2 regions of the Pseudoalteromonas sp. XMcav11-Q genome follow, and region 2 is predicted to be linked to the other one. Evidence: predicted binding sites of a transcription regulator. Region 2 holds the regulator's gene; the other holds the start of a gene.
The links. The regulator sigma-54, encoded in region 2, starts transcription at its own class of promoters, with help from an activator protein. The targets are predictions, from matches to a motif close to GTTGGCACGNNNNTNGNNT.

Region 1: the regulator sigma-54 is predicted to act here: its motif matches at 4,245-4,263, upstream of ABMY45_RS12420 (DUF2726 domain-containing protein).

The regions. Positions count from the first base shown of each region.
Region 1 covers NZ_JBECOX010000006.1:278,901-287,368, reverse strand. The annotation lists gene ABMY45_RS12440 (peptidoglycan DD-metalloendopeptidase family protein) at 1-428, opposite strand, end outside; gene tyrS (tyrosine--tRNA ligase) at 580-1,779, shown strand; gene ABMY45_RS12430 (cobalamin biosynthesis protein) at 1,842-2,798, opposite strand; gene mtnN (5'-methylthioadenosine/S-adenosylhomocysteine nucleosidase) at 2,798-3,505, opposite strand; gene ABMY45_RS12420 (DUF2726 domain-containing protein) at 3,614-4,204, opposite strand; gene ABMY45_RS12415 (NYN domain-containing protein) at 4,349-4,855, opposite strand; gene ABMY45_RS12410 (hypothetical protein) at 4,896-5,585, opposite strand; gene ABMY45_RS12405 (NUDIX domain-containing protein) at 5,658-6,170, opposite strand; gene ABMY45_RS12400 (aldo/keto reductase) at 6,257-7,309, opposite strand; gene dinB (DNA polymerase IV) at 7,462-8,468, shown strand, end outside.
Region 2 covers NZ_JBECOX010000003.1:394,397-402,864, reverse strand. The annotation lists gene yjgA (ribosome biogenesis factor YjgA) at 1-219, opposite strand, end outside; gene pmbA (metalloprotease PmbA) at 356-1,705, shown strand; gene mgtE (magnesium transporter) at 1,773-3,131, opposite strand; gene ABMY45_RS07445 (HPr family phosphocarrier protein) at 3,481-3,750, opposite strand; gene rapZ (RNase adapter RapZ) at 3,751-4,617, opposite strand; gene ptsN (PTS IIA-like nitrogen regulatory protein PtsN) at 4,610-5,068, opposite strand; gene hpf (ribosome hibernation promoting factor) at 5,070-5,357, opposite strand; gene ABMY45_RS07425 (RNA polymerase factor sigma-54) at 5,387-6,886, opposite strand; gene lptB (LPS export ABC transporter ATP-binding protein) at 6,933-7,658, opposite strand; gene lptA (lipopolysaccharide transport periplasmic protein LptA) at 7,658-8,200, opposite strand; gene lptC (LPS export ABC transporter periplasmic protein LptC) at 8,190-8,468, opposite strand, start outside.

The DNA of each region.
Region 1 (8,468 bases), on a different contig from region 2:
AATTCACCACCATCATTGCTAGCAAAGCTAAGCACTTCTCCCGGGTGGATTTTAGTCAGCTTGCGGGTTTCTGCGTTGGTATTGACCAGATTGTGTAACGTTTTGGCAGAATAACCTGCGCGTTTAAAAATCACGGCTAGGCTGTCGCCAGACTTCACTTCGTGGTCTTTAAATTCAAATACAGGTTGTTTAGGGGCAGACTCAGGCGTGATGACTGGCGCTGCATCTAATTCAGTAAGTTGCTCTGTTTTTTCTGATATTTTTACTGGCAACTCGTAACGTTTCCCAACTTCTAAAGCTTTTCCGTCATTGTCTTTTGAAGCCGTTGCTTTTTCAGAGGGGATCAGGGCAATTCCGACCATCGCAGATAGGAAGCCGATGATGAGCACTTTGTGCTTTTTGGGGAGCTTATGAACCACATGAACCATAATGCGCCTTTTCTGCTGTCAAGAATTATTGTAGATAATATTGCAGGATATACGTAATAAACCCGTAATACCAGCGTTTTGTGCATTTAAACTCGGATAAATATAGGCTAGAATCGAGCGATTACAAGTTATAGCTGTTGGAGTGAGAATAGTGGATTTAGAAACTGCATTTGCAGAGATTAGCCGTGGTGCAGAAGAAATTCTGTTGCAGGATGAATTAAAAGAAAAGCTGAAGTCAGGTAAAAAACTACGTATTAAAGCGGGTTTCGATCCAACAGCGCCTGATTTGCATTTAGGACACACAGTGCTAATCAATAAAATGAAAACCTTTCAAGACTTAGGCCATGAGGTGATTTTCTTGATTGGTGATTTCACCGGTATGATTGGCGACCCAACGGGCAAAAATGTAACTCGTAAGCCACTCACTCGTGAAGATGTACTGGCAAATGCAGAAACATACAAAGAACAGGTTTTCAAAATCCTTGATCCTGCCAAAACCACAGTTGCATTCAATTCTGAGTGGATGGAAAAGCTTGGCACAGCCGGTATGATCAAGCTTGCTGCACGTCAAACTGTGGCACGTATGCTTGAGCGCGACGACTTTAAAAAGCGTTATGCAAATGGCCAAGCAATCGCAATCCACGAATTCTTATATCCACTGGTTCAAGGTTGGGACTCGGTTGCACTAGAGGCGGATGTTGAGCTCGGTGGTACCGATCAGCGCTTTAACCTATTAATGGGTCGTGAGCTACAAAAAGACGAAGGGCAAAAGCCGCAAACAGTACTGATGATGCCGCTACTTGAAGGCACCGACGGCGTACAGAAAATGTCTAAGTCACTAGGTAACTACATCGGTATTACTGATGCGCCAAACGACATGTTCGGTAAAGTGATGTCGATTTCTGACGATTTAATGTGGCGTTACTACGAATTGTTAAGCGCAAAAACACTGGATGATATCGCTGCACTTAAAGAAGAAGTTGCAGGCGGCCGCAACCCTCGTGACATTAAGATTGAATTTGCAAAAGAAATGATTGCTCGATTCCACAGTGAAGCTGACGCTGAAGCGGCGCATCAAGACTTTATCAAGCGTTTCCAAAAAAATGCCTTACCTGATGAGATCCCTGAAGTCACCGTAACTATTGAGGGTGAAAGCACGTTTATCACTAACTTGCTAAAAGAAGCCGGTTTAGTGGCAAGTACTTCAGAGGCGATGCGCATGATCAAGCAAGGCGCGGTTAAGCTAAATGGCGAAGATAAAGTAACAGACACAAAATTAGAAGTTGCGAAAGGTTCTTGTGAAATCTACCAAGTAGGTAAGCGTAAGTTTGCGAAAGTTACGGTAAACTAAACAAGCTAATCTACTTGTTATAGCCGAAGAGGTCAGTGTTTTACTGGCCTTTTTTGTGGTTGTTACAACATTAAGCTAGCAAAATTTATAATCACAAGCAGTAAGGCGGAAGTAGCAATAAATAGCCAGCGCATTTGATTAAGTAGCCCGAGTAAATGCTGAATATGCTCAGCTGAGGGTTGCGCTTTTGCACCTACCCGCATCACATCATAACGTTCACCAAAATAAAAGCGCGGCCCTGCGAGCTGTGTATGTAAATTTGCGGCAAAAAAGCTCAGTGCCCATCCGGTATTCGTTTGGCTAAAGTGACGGCCGTAGTATTTAATGTAGTGCCAAGTTTGCTTTGGTCTAAGTAGCAATGAAAAGCAGGTAATTAATAATCGAATGGGTACAAACTCAACGAGCCAAATCACGCGGGAAAGGCTTGTCATAAAACGGGCTGAGGGGAGCATTACTTGCCGCCAAGCATGGTCGCATAGCAGTAACAGTTTATAAAATAGCGCGAGATAGGGGCCTGCCATTAGATACAGTAAAGCAATGACAAAAAAATGGCGCAGGGTATTTAATGCGGTGCTATCTATGGTGGCTTTACAAATACCAAGCTCTGTTAGCTTCTCTACATCTCTTGCTACCATTCCTTGCAACACGGCTCTTGCGGTTACTTTTTGCTTTGACTTTATCAGCGCGGAAATACGCTTAGCACGGCTTTCATGGCTAATATCTAAGCATAAAAACAACACCAGCCCACCGAGCCAATTAGGATAAAAAGCAAAGCTAATAATCGCATAAGTTAATACGGTGATGGTTAATATAGGGAGGAGGAATCCCAGTGTGCCTGATAACAGTTGATAACTAGAAGCCGCTTTGGGGCGATAAACTTTTTCGGCAATCGCTTTAAATATAAGGCTAAGAATAAGATTAGGGTGATAAAGTGTTGATAACCTTACCCCTAGACTGGCAAAAATCGCCAGTAAGAAAATGATCAGGCCCTCATGGGCCTGAAGCAAGCTGTCGAGCACTAAAGCGTAACCTTATCCAGCTTATTAAGTAGTGCCATCACCATTTTAGAAGAGTTAACAGAAGCGACTTTTAGATACTCTTCGAATGATTGCGGTGATTCTTTGCCGGCGATATCAGATAGCGAGCGGATCACAACAAATGGCGTGTTTAAAGAATGACAAGCCTGCGCAATTGCCGCACCTTCCATTTCTACTGCTAACATCGTAGGGAAGTCTGCACGCGCCTTGTCGATGCGTACTGGGTCGCACATAAATGAGTCACCCGTACAGATCAAACCAACCATAGTTTGAATGCCTTCAAGCGCATGTACGCTTTGCTCTGCAGCTTCAACTAATTTTGTGTGCGAAGTAAACGCAGCAGGCATTTGCGGAACTTGACCAATTTCATAGCCAAATGCAGTAACATCAACGTCGTGATGACGTACTTCATTTGAAATCACCACATCGCCGACGTTTAGTGATGGTTCAAAGCCACCTGCAGAACCCGTGTTGATCACGCAATCTGGCGCAAAGTTGTCGATAAGCAAAGTTGTCGCAACCGTCGCTGCCACTTTACCAATGCCAGACTGTACAAGCGTTACGTCAAGACCAGCCAGTTTGCCGGTATAAAAAGTAAAGCCACCTTTGGTCAATGTTTGCGGGTTTTCCATGGTGTTACGCAAAATGGTAACTTCTTGCTCCATTGCGCCGATAATGCCTACTTTCATCAAAAGATTCCTAATTTGTGGTGGGGAAAGCCCCAGTGTCAAAATTGCTTTTATTATACGAAAGGGGTTTTGATAGGTAAAACAAAAAACGGGCTGACGCCCGTTTTGCTAGATTTCTGCCAACTGAGTTGACTGTGCTTTTGCCTGTGAAGGAGACAGTACCGCAGGTTTGTAGGTGCGGTTTCTGGTTTTCTTTGGCATCTCCACTTTTTGGCCAAGCTTGAATAGGATTGCCGCACGGACCTCAGCGCTTTGGTAGCCACTTTTGATTTTCATACGAATGTGTGGAATACCCGCAGATTCCAGAGCGCCACTTACAAACCAATCTTTTTGTGCTTTATGGCCGTTTTTATTGGCGTTATTGACCAAGTCAACAGCGGCAACAATTTTCAGTGTCTCTTTGTCTACCAAGACATAATCCAACTGCTTATTCTTAGCTTTAGTTACCGCAGCACGACGTGCTTTTGGAGAGATACCCGGCTTGCACTCAATCACATCAATGAGCTTAATGCGGCTAACGATTTTATATCTATCGCCAACGGCACGTTCTAATAAATGTAGAAACGATGCTTCAACGGTGGTAAAAACAGATTCTTTACGATTAAATGGATAAGGATTGCCACCCACATCGGTGTACTTAGAAGCGACAATGGAAGCAACGACCACTAGAGCCAAAATAGCAAGTAACGCAAATTCCATACAAAACTCCAAATCAAAAAAATGACATCTGTGGTTTTATAAGCAATAGCTGTGCCATAAAATTACTTTACGGCAAGTCATAAGAATTTGTGTGGTTGGCTATGGAGGTGGACTATTTGTCGTATAGGAACGTATCTGACAGTGTTAATCGCCGTGATGTATTTCAGACCTGCGTCGACTAATTAATAGTTTACTATCAATAGGAATAAACTCACTAGCGGCACGGATCAGTGAGGCGGCGGTAAGCTGCGGCACGCCGTAAACTTCGACTCGGGTATGGTATTTATCTCTGAGTTTATTCGCGAGTAAATCAAAATCACCATCACCAGTTACTAGAATTATTACATCGGATCCTGACGCGCATTCCATGGCATCAATGGTAATGCCAACATCCCAATCACATTTTGCGGAGCCATCGGCACGTTGAATATAAGGCTTTAACTTCACCTCAAAGCCAATCGCTCGCAGGATATTTTGGAACTGCTTTTGTTTGTCGTCACCCCGTTCGCTGGAATAGGCAATGGCTTGATATACCTCGCGATTAGCCGTTGCTTTACGCCAAAACGCGTTATAGTCAAAGCCTGTTTGGTAGGCTTGTTTGGTGGTGTAATAAACATTTTGAGCGTCAACTAAAATGGTGACTTTTTCCATAATGGACTCTTAGCAATAAATTTGCTTTATGATAGCAAGATTAGCGTTTGTTTAGCCATTTACTCATCGCGGCATCATAGGCTTTTTTAATGGCACCGCCATCGCAAGGGCGAGGCGGAGTACGCCAGTTATTACTTAATCCCTCTGGTGTAGGAATACTCGGATCGAGCCTAACCTCAGTATAGCACAAGCCATTTTCACGGTAGACTTTATAATGTGGTGTGGACGCGAGTAGCTCTCTTGGCTTGCTCGCAGCACTGGTTTGATGCGCTTTAGGTACGGTGATCTGCTGCGGCTTTTTTTGGTTTTGGCTGAGTACAACGTCACTGGGAGTGGGCTCTAAAAGTTGCTGACGAAATTGAGAGATTGCTTTGCGATGGTCTAACTTTTTAGGTTGCGTGACGACTGCTGCTTTGGCTATGTGCTTGGTTGTACTTTCAACCGTAGGCTTTTTTGGTTCCGTTTGCGCAGTTTTTAGTACTTCAACCGTATCGTCCTTCAGCGTCGGTTTTAACTCCTTTACTGGCTTATCTTCAGTTATCGCTGGTGTCTCAATATGCTCCACCTTGGGCTTGGCAGGCTCAATAACCAAATAGGTTTTCATTGCCTTAATTTCTAAAGGCTTTGAGGGGATATAAATACTTTGCTGCAAATACCAGCCGAGCAGTAGATGCAGCACAATAGAGCCAATAATGGTGAAACTAATTAGGTTGTTTTGGAGCGGCCGCATTATTCTTATTAATCCTTGAGTTATGCAGAGTTAGAGCTTAATCAACGTGTAAATGTTCCCTCAATAGACGAATTATTCTGTGATTAGTTGCGCCGATATGTGTTTCAGTAAAGTTAATTCACGCAAAATGGACATCCCTTTGTTATTTGCATCAGCAAGTTTAGCTTCATTGTGGGCTATGGCTTGATTTATGTTAATCCACAAAGGTTTCATACCATTAGCAAGTTCGTAATTCTCCATGGTTGGCAGATCAAATTTGCCACAGATCTCACAAACGTAGCAATAAGAAATAATATGTACATTATCATGATCTGGTTTATACCAAGGACGATACTCTTCATAGCGACCAAAAGGAGTGAGACCTGTAATGGATACTGCACCAGTTTCTTCTTTTAGCTCGCGCTCTAATGCTGCTTCTAAGCTTTCCCCCTCGTTAACGCCACCACCTGGTAAGGTGTAATCGTCATAACGTTTGGTGTAAAGCATAAGAATGTCGTTGCCTCTAAGGACTATGGCGCGAGTGGTCTCTCTAGTAAAGCAGCTGCCTTGAAGCGGAATGACTGGGGTGTTGTTTAAGCTTTGCATGGGGGTTTTAACTTCAATTTAGGTAACAAGAATGGGTTTACAAAACGATACGCCTGCGTAAAAGCGGCGTATCGCGAATGAAGATATTAAAACGGAGCAGGGTACGCTTTAAATACAGTATCAATCTCGGCTAAAGATTCTGCACATAGCGGTTGTTCAAACGCTTGAATATTTTCTTTGAGCTGTGCCATGGTTGTCGCGCCGATGATGGTTGAAGTCACGCCATCGACTTGATTACACCAAGCTAGCGCCAGTTGCGCTGCAGTCATATTAAATTCTTTGGCGATTTCTAAATATTTTGCAACTGCTTCTTGTGCTAGTTGTGTGTCCCTAAATAGGCCCTGTCTTTGCACTAAGGTAAAGCGGCTTCCTTCAGGTCTTGCGCCCCCTAAATACTTACCGCTCAGCATACCACCAGCCAATGGCGACCAAGGTAAATAGGCAATATCTTCGTTTACGCAACTCTCAATCAAGTAAGGCCAATCTTTGGCATGTAGCAAGCTAAACTCATTTTGAATTGAAACCGGCTTCGGTAGGTCGTGCTGCATCGCCAAATTAAGGTAAGTGTGAATGCCCCAAGGCGTATCATCAGAAAGACCCCAATGGCGAATTTTACCTGCTTTAATACAGCTCGCTAAGCCTTCTAAAATATCTAGCATGCCAGCGCGTTCTTCGTCGTGGTCAAGTGCACTCAAAGGCACTATGCCTGGCCATTGTTTACCAAAGTGCGGTGAAGTACGGTTTGGCCAATGTAGTTGGTAGAGGTCGATATAGTCGGTATTCAGGCGCGCTAAAGAATCGTCCACCGCTTGGATCACAGATTGTCCCGTAATAGCACCGCCTTCACGGATCCAAGGTAATCCGCTGCCTGCAATCTTGGTTGCAAGCACGAGCTTTTCGCGCTTTTCTTGGTGCCGCTTTAGCCAATTGCCAATGATGGCTTCGGTTTTACCATAGGTTTCAGGTGAGGGAGGGACCGCATACATTTCAGCGGTATCAATGAAGTTAATACCACGGCTTAGTGCATAATTGATTTGCTCGTCGGCATCATGCTGGTTGTTTTGTACGCCCCAAGTCATGCTTCCTAAACAAATGCGCGAAACTTCTAATGGGCTACTACCAAGTCGTGAGTACTTCATGCAGGCTCCTGATTGATTGCTGAATGGTTAAATATAGCCAAAGTAACGGATTTAGTACTTTGAACTGTATTGATATTGTTAGCATTATCTCTGTTTTGCAGTGCAACTTGCAACAGACATCAACACAAGTATAGCCCAGAACACTAAGGCCTATGTTCAAGATTGCAACAGTTGGAAAATTAGCACATAATAAACACTGTTTATTTAGACAGTGTTTTAACGTGCGTAAATTTATTCATATTGATATGGACGCGTTCTATGCATCGGTAGAAATGCGCGATAACCCCGAGCTTGCAAAGGTGCCGATGGCGATTGGTGGGCAGAGTCATCGTGGGGTGCTATCCACGGCTAACTATATTGCTCGGCAATATGGCGTGCGATCGGCCATGTCGAATTATCAAGCGAAAAAACTCTGCCCTCAGCTGGTGATTGTACCGGGGAGAATGGAGGTCTATAAGGCAATATCGCAACAAATTCGCGCTATTTTTACCCGCTATACTGAGCTAATTGAGCCACTGTCTTTGGATGAAGCCTATCTAGACGTCACTGAGTGTCAGCAATGTAATGGCAGTGCAACGCTTATCGCCGAGCAGATACGAGCGGATATAGTTGCAGAGACGGGCCTTACGGCTTCGGCGGGAATTGCGCCAATCAAGTTTTTAGCCAAAATTGCCAGCGATGAAAACAAGCCCAATGGTCAGTGTGTGATCCCGCCTCACCAAGTGAGCGCTTTTATTGATGCGTTACCCCTTAAAAAAATTCCAGGTGTAGGTAAAGTGACTCAACAGCGTTTGCTAGCCATGGGACTTGAGTATGGCCGAGATATTAAGGCACTGTCTGAAACTCAGTTACGCCAGTCATTTGGCAAGTTTGGCGCTGTATTATGGCGGCGTTGTCAAGGTATTGATGAGCGCCGAGTTGAGACCGACAGAGTGCGTAAATCGATAGGCGTTGAAACCACATTTGCAGAAGACACGCTCGACCTTGATACCTTAAAACAAGTCATAAAAGAAAAGTTGTTACCTGAACTGACTCGCCGAGCACAGCCTTATTTACAGCGCGGTTTTAATAAGCTTGGCGTTAAAGTGAAGTTTTACGATTTCACCCAAACCACCAAAGAATGCCAATACCAGCATATTGATTTGCCCGTTTTCGAAGA
Region 2 (8,468 bases):
GTTCATATGACGACGGTAAGCATCTGTTTTAGCACGGATCCTATCCGCAACAGTCATGGCCTCTTTAAGCTCGTCCGTTAGAGGTAACTTCTCACGCTGCTTCTTGCCAAGCCCTGCGATTTCACAGCCTAGTTCATGCAACTCAAGCGCTTCGCGCTTAAGCTCGCTTTTTGAAACGTAAATAATCTCTTCTTCGGTCGTTTGCTCGTGTTTAGCCATCGGTCTTGTCTATACTAGTAAATATTAAGGTCTCTAACATTAGAGTATACCACAATTGATCACTACAATAGTTAGTAGCTGTGATAGCATATTAACTAATATGTTTTAGTTAGACGAGCGAGCGGATAAGGTATCTATGACTCAACCTCAACAACACCCTATATATAATCAAATTGATGATGTGAAAAATGCAGTTGCCGATGTGTTAGCGCATGCTAAAAAACTAGGTGCAACCTCGGCAGAAGCGGCGATGTCTAGTACCTCTGGTCTGTCTGTAAGTACACGAATGGGAGAGGTTGAAACCATTGAGTTTAATCAAGATGGTGGTCTTGGTATCAGCGTTTATGTGGGTAATCATAAAGGCTCAGCATCAACCGCGGATCTGAGTCCTGAAGCCCTGCGCTCAGTGGTTGAAAAAGCCGTAGATATTGCTCGATTTACCTCGGATGACCCCTGTAATGGTGTGGCGGATAAAGCCTTGCTAGAGATGTCACCAGCAGATTTAGATCTTTTCCATCCTTGGCAAGTTTCTCCTGATGAAGCCATTGAGCAATGTATTACTGCTGAAAAAGCTGCGTTAGCATTCGATCCTCGAATCGTGAATTCTGATGGCGCGAGCTTATCGAGCCACCAAGGGATCCGTGTATATGGCAATAGTCATGGCTTAATTGCAGGGTTCCCACGTACCAGACACAGCCTGAGCACCATGGTGATTGGTAAAGAGGGTGAGCAAATGCAACGGGACTCTGCATATGCGTTATCTCGCGTGCACACGGAGCTAAAATCCCCTGAAGAAGTCGGTTTAGAGGCGGCACAATCAACGCTTGCAAAATTAGGCAGTCGTAAGGTGTCAACGCGCAAAGTGCCTGTTATTTTTCGAGCGGATATTGCTAACAGCTTATTTGGGCACTTAGTGTCAGGTATTGGTGGCGGCGCGCTATATCGTAAGTCTAGCTTCTTGTTGGATTCTTTAGACACACAAATTTTTAATCGCTGCGTTAACATTGAAGAGAAGCCACATTTATTAAGAGGGCTTGCTTCGAGTCCTTTCGATAGCGAAGGTGTAAAAACCATCGACCGTGAAATTATCACAGATGGCGTGCTCAATACTTACTTATTGGCAAGCTATGCTGCACGTAGAATGAATATGCAAGCGACAGGTCACGCAGGTGGGATCCATAACTGGTTAGTAAAACCAACACACGACGATTTAACCAGCCTACTTGCGTCGATGGGCACTGGTTTGTTAGTCACTGAACTTATGGGGCAAGGTGTTAATACGGTAACAGGTGATTACTCTAGGGGAGCTGCTGGTTTTTGGGTCGAAAATGGAGAACTTCAATATCCTGTAAGTGAAATTACTATCGCTGGTAATTTAAAAGATATGTTTATGGGGATTGAAGGCGTTGGCGCTGATATTGAATGCCGAGGCGCAGTACAAACCGGCTCTATACTACTCAATAATATGCAAATAGCGGGCGAATAACTCCCTCTCTCAGCTCAAGAAATGCTGGTTTTAACCAGCATTTCCCGCCGTTTCGACACTGTTACTGCTACACTAATAACCAAGTTGCGGTGCCAAGGAATGCAAAGATCCCGACAATATCGGTAACGGTTGTTAGTACCACACTACCAGCTAGCGCTGGATCGATATTCATTTTCTTTAACATAATTGGAATACTGGCACCCGCGATACCCGCTGCGACTAAGTTCATAAACATTGCGAAGGCAATTACAGCACCGAGTGTAAAATCCCACTGCCATATAGCAATAACCCCAGCGATCAAGACAGACCACAGCACGCCGTTTAAGGCGCCGATCGCCAGCTCTTTACCCATTAAAAACTTTTGGTTAGTCTGGTTAATATGACCAAGGGCAATACCGCGAATCACTAGGGTTAGCGTTTGGCTACCGGCAACGCCGCCCATACTTGGTACTATGCCATTTAACACCGCGAGAATAGGTAAAATATCCAAAGTACCTTCGAAGAAGCTTGCAACAAACGCAGCCATCAAGGCAGTTAGCAGGTTAATCCCAAGCCAAATAGAGCGGCGCTGGCTACTTTTTAAAACTGGCGCAAAGGTGTCTTCTTCATCTTCAAGACCTGCCATACTTAACAAGCTGTGCTCAGCATCTTCACGAATAACGTCAACAACGTCATCAATGGTGACACGGCCAAGCAAATGGGCGTTATCGTCAACGACGGGAGCTGAGATCCAGTTATGACGCTCAAAAAGCTGCGCCACTTCAGACTCATCCATGGAGATAGGGATCGTTTCCTTATCTTCATCCATCAAGTCTCGAACCATACTGTCAGGAGACTTAGTTAATAAGGTATTGACAGGCAGTGTGCCTAAAAAGCAGTTGTCTTTATCAACTACATACAACTCGTCCGTACCATCTGGCAATTCGCCTTTAAGGCGTAGATATCTAAATACAACTTCTAAGGTAACATCGGGTCGAATAGTGACCGTGTCGGTGCTCATTAGCGCACCGGCAGAGTGTTCCTTGTAGGACAAAGCTTGTGTCGCACGTTCTCTATCTTGGCTATCCATCGCACCGATAACGTCTTGGTAGACGGTATCAGGCAGGCTTCTTAGGACATCACCAAGGTCATCGTCGTCCATGTCTTCTGTAGCGGCGGCAATTAGCTCCGGCTCCATCTGGGCGATGATCCCAAGTCTTACGTCCTCTGACAGTTCCTCTAAGACATCCCCTTGGATATCTGGGTCAACAAGCTGCCACAGCATAGAGCGAACTTTATGAGGGGATGATTCTAAAAGCAGTGCAGTGTCACAAGGTGCTGTTTCTGCGAGCATACGCCTAACTTGAACAAACTGACCACTGTTTAAGGCGTTAGTTACCTTTTGGAGTTGTTCCAGTGTGTAGTCTTGTTCAAATACTTCAGGCATAGGCATCCTTTTTGATATTAATGGTGGCTAACGTGATTAAGTTAACCCTATTCATTTATTTTATCGCAGAAATCAATTTCTTAATTTGAATTTTATTCGTGTTGTTTCTGCTGGTGGGTTGCTATCGTTAATACACGTTAAAGGTGTACGCAACGATAAAGTAGGATTTTCCGGCAACTCGCTTTACTGCACGAAAGAAACCTAAATTGGTATTACAGTGTAACTCAGTTTATTAGGAACTACCAAGGTTTACGCTTAATTATGAGAGACTTATTAGACCACTTTGGTTACGGAGGAGGGGGAGATTAGCAGGGAGTAAATGAATCAGGCCTTATTGTTTTACTGACGATTACTCGGATTCATTAAACTTATTTTCTATCAGTCCGCCAATGGCGTCTAGTGCATACTGAGCATCAGGACCTTCACAAATCACTCGGACTTCTTTCCCTTGGCTGCTTTCAAGTAACAACAGCGCTAGTACGCTGTCAGCAGCAGCACTTTTGTCTCCTTGATATAAGGTCACTTCGGCATCAAATTGGGTTGCTAATTGCGCAAGAACCGTCGCTGCTCGAGCGTGCAGGCCGAGTTTGTTTTGGATTAAAAACGTATCTTCTAACATTTAACCCTCTTGCTCTCGGTGACGAATTTTGACGTTGGGATGGGTTTTAGCAAAACGTTCACCAATGGTTTGCGCTAAGTATACCGAGCGATGTTGCCCACCTGTACATCCTATTGCGATCGTTAGATAACTGCGATTGTTACGCTCTAAGTGTGGTAACCAAGTTTGTACGAAGGTTTGGATCTGCCAAGTAAACTTTTGCACGATGCTGTGACTCGACAAATAGTCTTTGACTGGCTGATCTAAGCCAGTTAGCGGCTTAAGCTCAGGCTCCCAATGTGGGTTGGGTAAAAAGCGCGCATCAAAAACGTAATCCGCTTGTTTTGGGATGCCGTGTTTAAAGCCGAAAGATTCAAAGGTAATAATGAGTTGTTTGTCTTTTTTACCTAAGATTTTTTCGCGGATATCTTCTGCAAGTTGATGAACGCTCAGGCCTGTAGTATCAATGAGAAAATCGGCGCGAGTGATCAGCACGTCTAACAATTCCCGTTCTTTCTTTATCGCAACATCTAATGGAAGATTATGCAGTGAAAGAGGGTGCAAACGGCGTGTTTCTGAGAAGCGCTTTATCAGGGTTTGATCGTCACTGTCTAAATAAAACAGGGTAGGTTTGGCAAAGCCTGGTAAGTATTCAAGAATGTCATTAAACTCGTCCTGTTCTTTAGGTAAGTTTCTAACATCAATACTGACTGCAATTTTATTATAATTGTCCGAAACACTGCGGACTAAAGACGGCAGCAAATTGACCGGAATGTTATCCACACAATAGTAGCCTAAGTCTTCCAATACTCGAAGCGCTACAGATTTACCAGAGCCTGAGCGGCCACTGATAATGATAAGCTCGAGTCCTTTTTCGTCATCACTCATCAAGTTCACCTTGGATCACTGCATATAACTCATCATCACTTTTTGCTTGCCTAAGCATTTTGCAAAAAGACTTGTCTTTGAGTGTATCAGCAATCGCCGCTAAGGTCTTCAGGTGTTGTTGATTATCACCTTCAGGTACGATGAACGCGACAAAAATATCGACAGGCTGCTTATCTATGGCTTCAAACTGGATCCCTTGCTCGCTGACAAGCACCATTGCAAGGATTTTATCCAAACCTTCAAGTCGACCATGGGGAATGGCAATGCCTTTACCGATCCCTGTGCTGCCCAATTTCTCTCGCGCCATTAAGGCGTCCAAGATAGCATGCTGACTGGTATTTGGAATTTGGCTATGAGCCAGTTCGCTGATGTATTCTAAAATACGTTTTTTGCTATTAAAAAGGACCGCAGCTTTACTGCAGTCCTTGTTCACTAATTCACTTAATTTCATCTTAGTGTCGAGTGAGCTTCTCTTTGTGTTTAATAACTTGACGATCTAGCTTGTCGATAAGGCCATCAATTGCGGCATACATATCTTGATGCTCTGTTGATGCAAATAGCTCGCCGCCGTTTACGTGTAATGTTGCTTCTGCTTTTTGTACTAGTTTCTCGACATCAAGGATCACATGCACATTATTGATATGATCAAAGTGCCTTTCTAGCTTCGCAAACTTGTTGGTGACATAGTCTCTTAATGAGTCAGTAATTTCTACATGGCGACCAGTTAGATTTAGTTGCATAAGCATTTTTCCTTCTTGGGTTTTACGTCTTATATCAAGCTTTTACGCTGATTTGACGGTGGAATGGCTAGGGATTCACGATATTTTGCAATCGTACGTCTCGCTACCTTAATTCCTTGCTCAGCTAAGATATCTGCAATTTTGCTGTCACTCAATGGCTTCGCGGTATTCTCTGCAGCTATCAGCTTTTTGATAAGTGCTCTAATTGCTGTAGAAGAGCACTCACCTCCATTTTCCGTACTTACATGGCTAGAGAAGAAATACTTCAGCTCAAATATTCCCCGAGGTGTATGCATGTATTTTTGTGTTGTCACACGGGAAATTGTGGACTCATGCATCTCAACCATTTCAGCAACATCATTTAGCACCATAGGGCGCATTGCTTCGGGGCCATGTTCAAAGAATGCCTGTTGTTGTTGCACAATGCAATTGGTAACTTTTAATAAAGTATCATTTCGGCTTTCTAAGCTTTTAATAAACCACTTTGCTTCTTGTAAATGTGAGCGAATAAACTGACTATCCGTACTGGATTTCGCCGTTCTAGACATCGCAGCGTAATGGTCATTTACTCTTATTTTAGGCATAGCATCAGGATTTAGCTCTACGACCCAACGACCTTTTACTTTTTTCACCGATACGTCAGGGATCACATATTCAGGCTCTTCATGAATAATGCTTGCCGCAGGCTTTGGGTTAAGGCTATGTATTAACGTCATGACCTCTTTGAGATCGGCTTCTTTAAGGCGCGTTTTCTTAGCCAAAGTTCGATAGTCACGGCTGGCAAGCAAGTCGATATGCTCTGTCAGGATCATTTTTGTTTCGGCAATCCATGGGGTATCTGGGGCGAATTGGTTTAGCTGAATGCATAAGCATTCTTGTAAACTACGCGCTGCGATACCGACAGGGTCAAAAAGCTGAATGCGTTTGAGTACGGCTTCGACTTCATCTAGCTCAATAGGCTCTTCGCTATTCTCGTCATTAATGCTTTCTAAAATGTCTTCGCAAGACAGTGTTAGAATGCCTGACAGGTCGACAGCTTCAATAATCGCAATCGCAATAGCTCTATCTGTTGGACTAAATGGTGTCAGTTCGAGTTGCCACATGAGATAATCGTGGAGAGATTCAGAGGTTTCCCCTTGATAAACATTATCGTCATCGGGAAGTGGACCTGAGCTTGCAGCAGGCGCTGCACTCATATACTCGTCCCAAGTGACATCCATGGCAAGGTCATCGCTCACAGTGTCTTTGCTCATGGCGGTATCTGAGTCTATCTCATAGTCACTAACCTGCGTTTCATCGGCTGAATCTTGATTGTCGTCAGCACGGCTCTTTTCTTGGCTGTGTTGGTCAGCGTTTTCGCCGTCAGTATTATCACCTTCTTCCACTTCCAACAATGGATTGCTGTCTAATGCTTCTTGTATTTCTTGTTGCAGATCCAATGTACTAAGCTGCAGCAAGCGAATGGCTTGTTGCAGTTGCGGAGTCATTGTAAGTTGCTGCCCCATGCGCAGCTGTAATGATTGCCTCATGTATCTCTAACAATCCTTTTTAACAGTTATTAATACTACGTCTTAACTATAGCTTGAATTGTTCGCCTAGGTAGACATCTCTTACGGTTTGATCTGCCAAAACATGTTCTGGCGTGCCTGCAGCGATTAACTCACCATGTGAAACGATGTAGGCTTTTTCACATACGTCCAGTGTTTCTCTAACGTTATGATCGGTGATAAGCACACCGATACCACGGTTTTTTAGGTGCTCTATGATTGTCTTTATATCTAACACCGAAATAGGATCAACACCAGCAAAAGGTTCATCTAACAGGATAAACTTAGGGTTTGCGGCTAAAGCGCGAGCAATTTCGACTCGTCTTCTTTCGCCTCCCGACAATGCCATGCCCTGTGAGTCGCGAATGTGTTGAATATTAAACTCATCCAGTAACTCGTTTAGTTCAGCTTCTCTTTCAACTTTAGATAAGTCTTTTCGAGTTTCTAAAATCGCCATCAAATTTTGATAGACCGTGAGTTTTCTAAAGATTGAAGACTCTTGCGGTAGATAGCCAATACCAAGTCGTGCGCGGCTGTGCATCGGTAACAAAGTGATATCTTCGTCATCAATCTGAATATAGCCTTTGTCGCTTGGTACTAACCCTACAATCATGTAGAACGTAGTGGTTTTACCTGCACCATTTGGTCCTAATAAGCCTACAATACTGCCAGCCTGAACACTTAAACCAACATTTTTGACGACCTGACGACCTTTATAACTCTTTGCTAGACCAGTTGCTTTGAGCTCGCTCATTAATTGTTACCTTCTTCCTGCGCTTTTTTCTCTTTAGCGTCTTTTTTGTCATCAACAGGAACAAGGATGGTTCTTACTCGAGAGTCTTCTTGGTCTGAGCGCTCAGCGCTGATCAATTGCTTTTCAATGTCATAGGTGATGACTTGAGCATTGATTTTTTGCCCAGTTTGATTGATTTCAGCATCACCAGAAATCACTAGGGTTCCCTTCGCTACGTCGTAACGGATTTCATTTGCTTTGGCTTCTAGCAAGTTGCCATCGGGTTGACGTTCGCTAAAAGTGGCAGGGCTGCCAGTTGCCACAAGCAGTTGCTTGTTAATGCCGAGCTCCGCGCGGCGGTGGACCTCTAGGCGATCGGCATTTATCTTTCTGTTGCCATGAATAATAACAACATTCTGTTCAAAAATACCGATGTTGCTTTGCAGTTGAGCTTGCTGACGGCCAGCATCAATAATGACTTCATTTTGTTCTGCAGCAATTGCTAGAGTAGAACTTGCAAGCAAGCCGATGAAAACTAGTTTGTTAATGATTTTACTGGTCATAATAAATTGTCTTTGTGTGGTTGATGAGTTCGATCACTTGCTTTTGTAGATCCGCATGCAGTCCTTTACCTGTGATCCTAAGACTAGGACCGTTGATAACGACAGGGTGTTCCGACTTCATCAATTTTTGCTTAATTTCAACTCTTACATTATCGGCATTGATATCCGTGATCATGGCGTTAGGCGTTAAATTCTTTGCCAACACATTGCCCTCTAATATCAAGGTGTTGTTTTCGTATAGGGTTGCTTCTAATGCGCTTATTTGCCA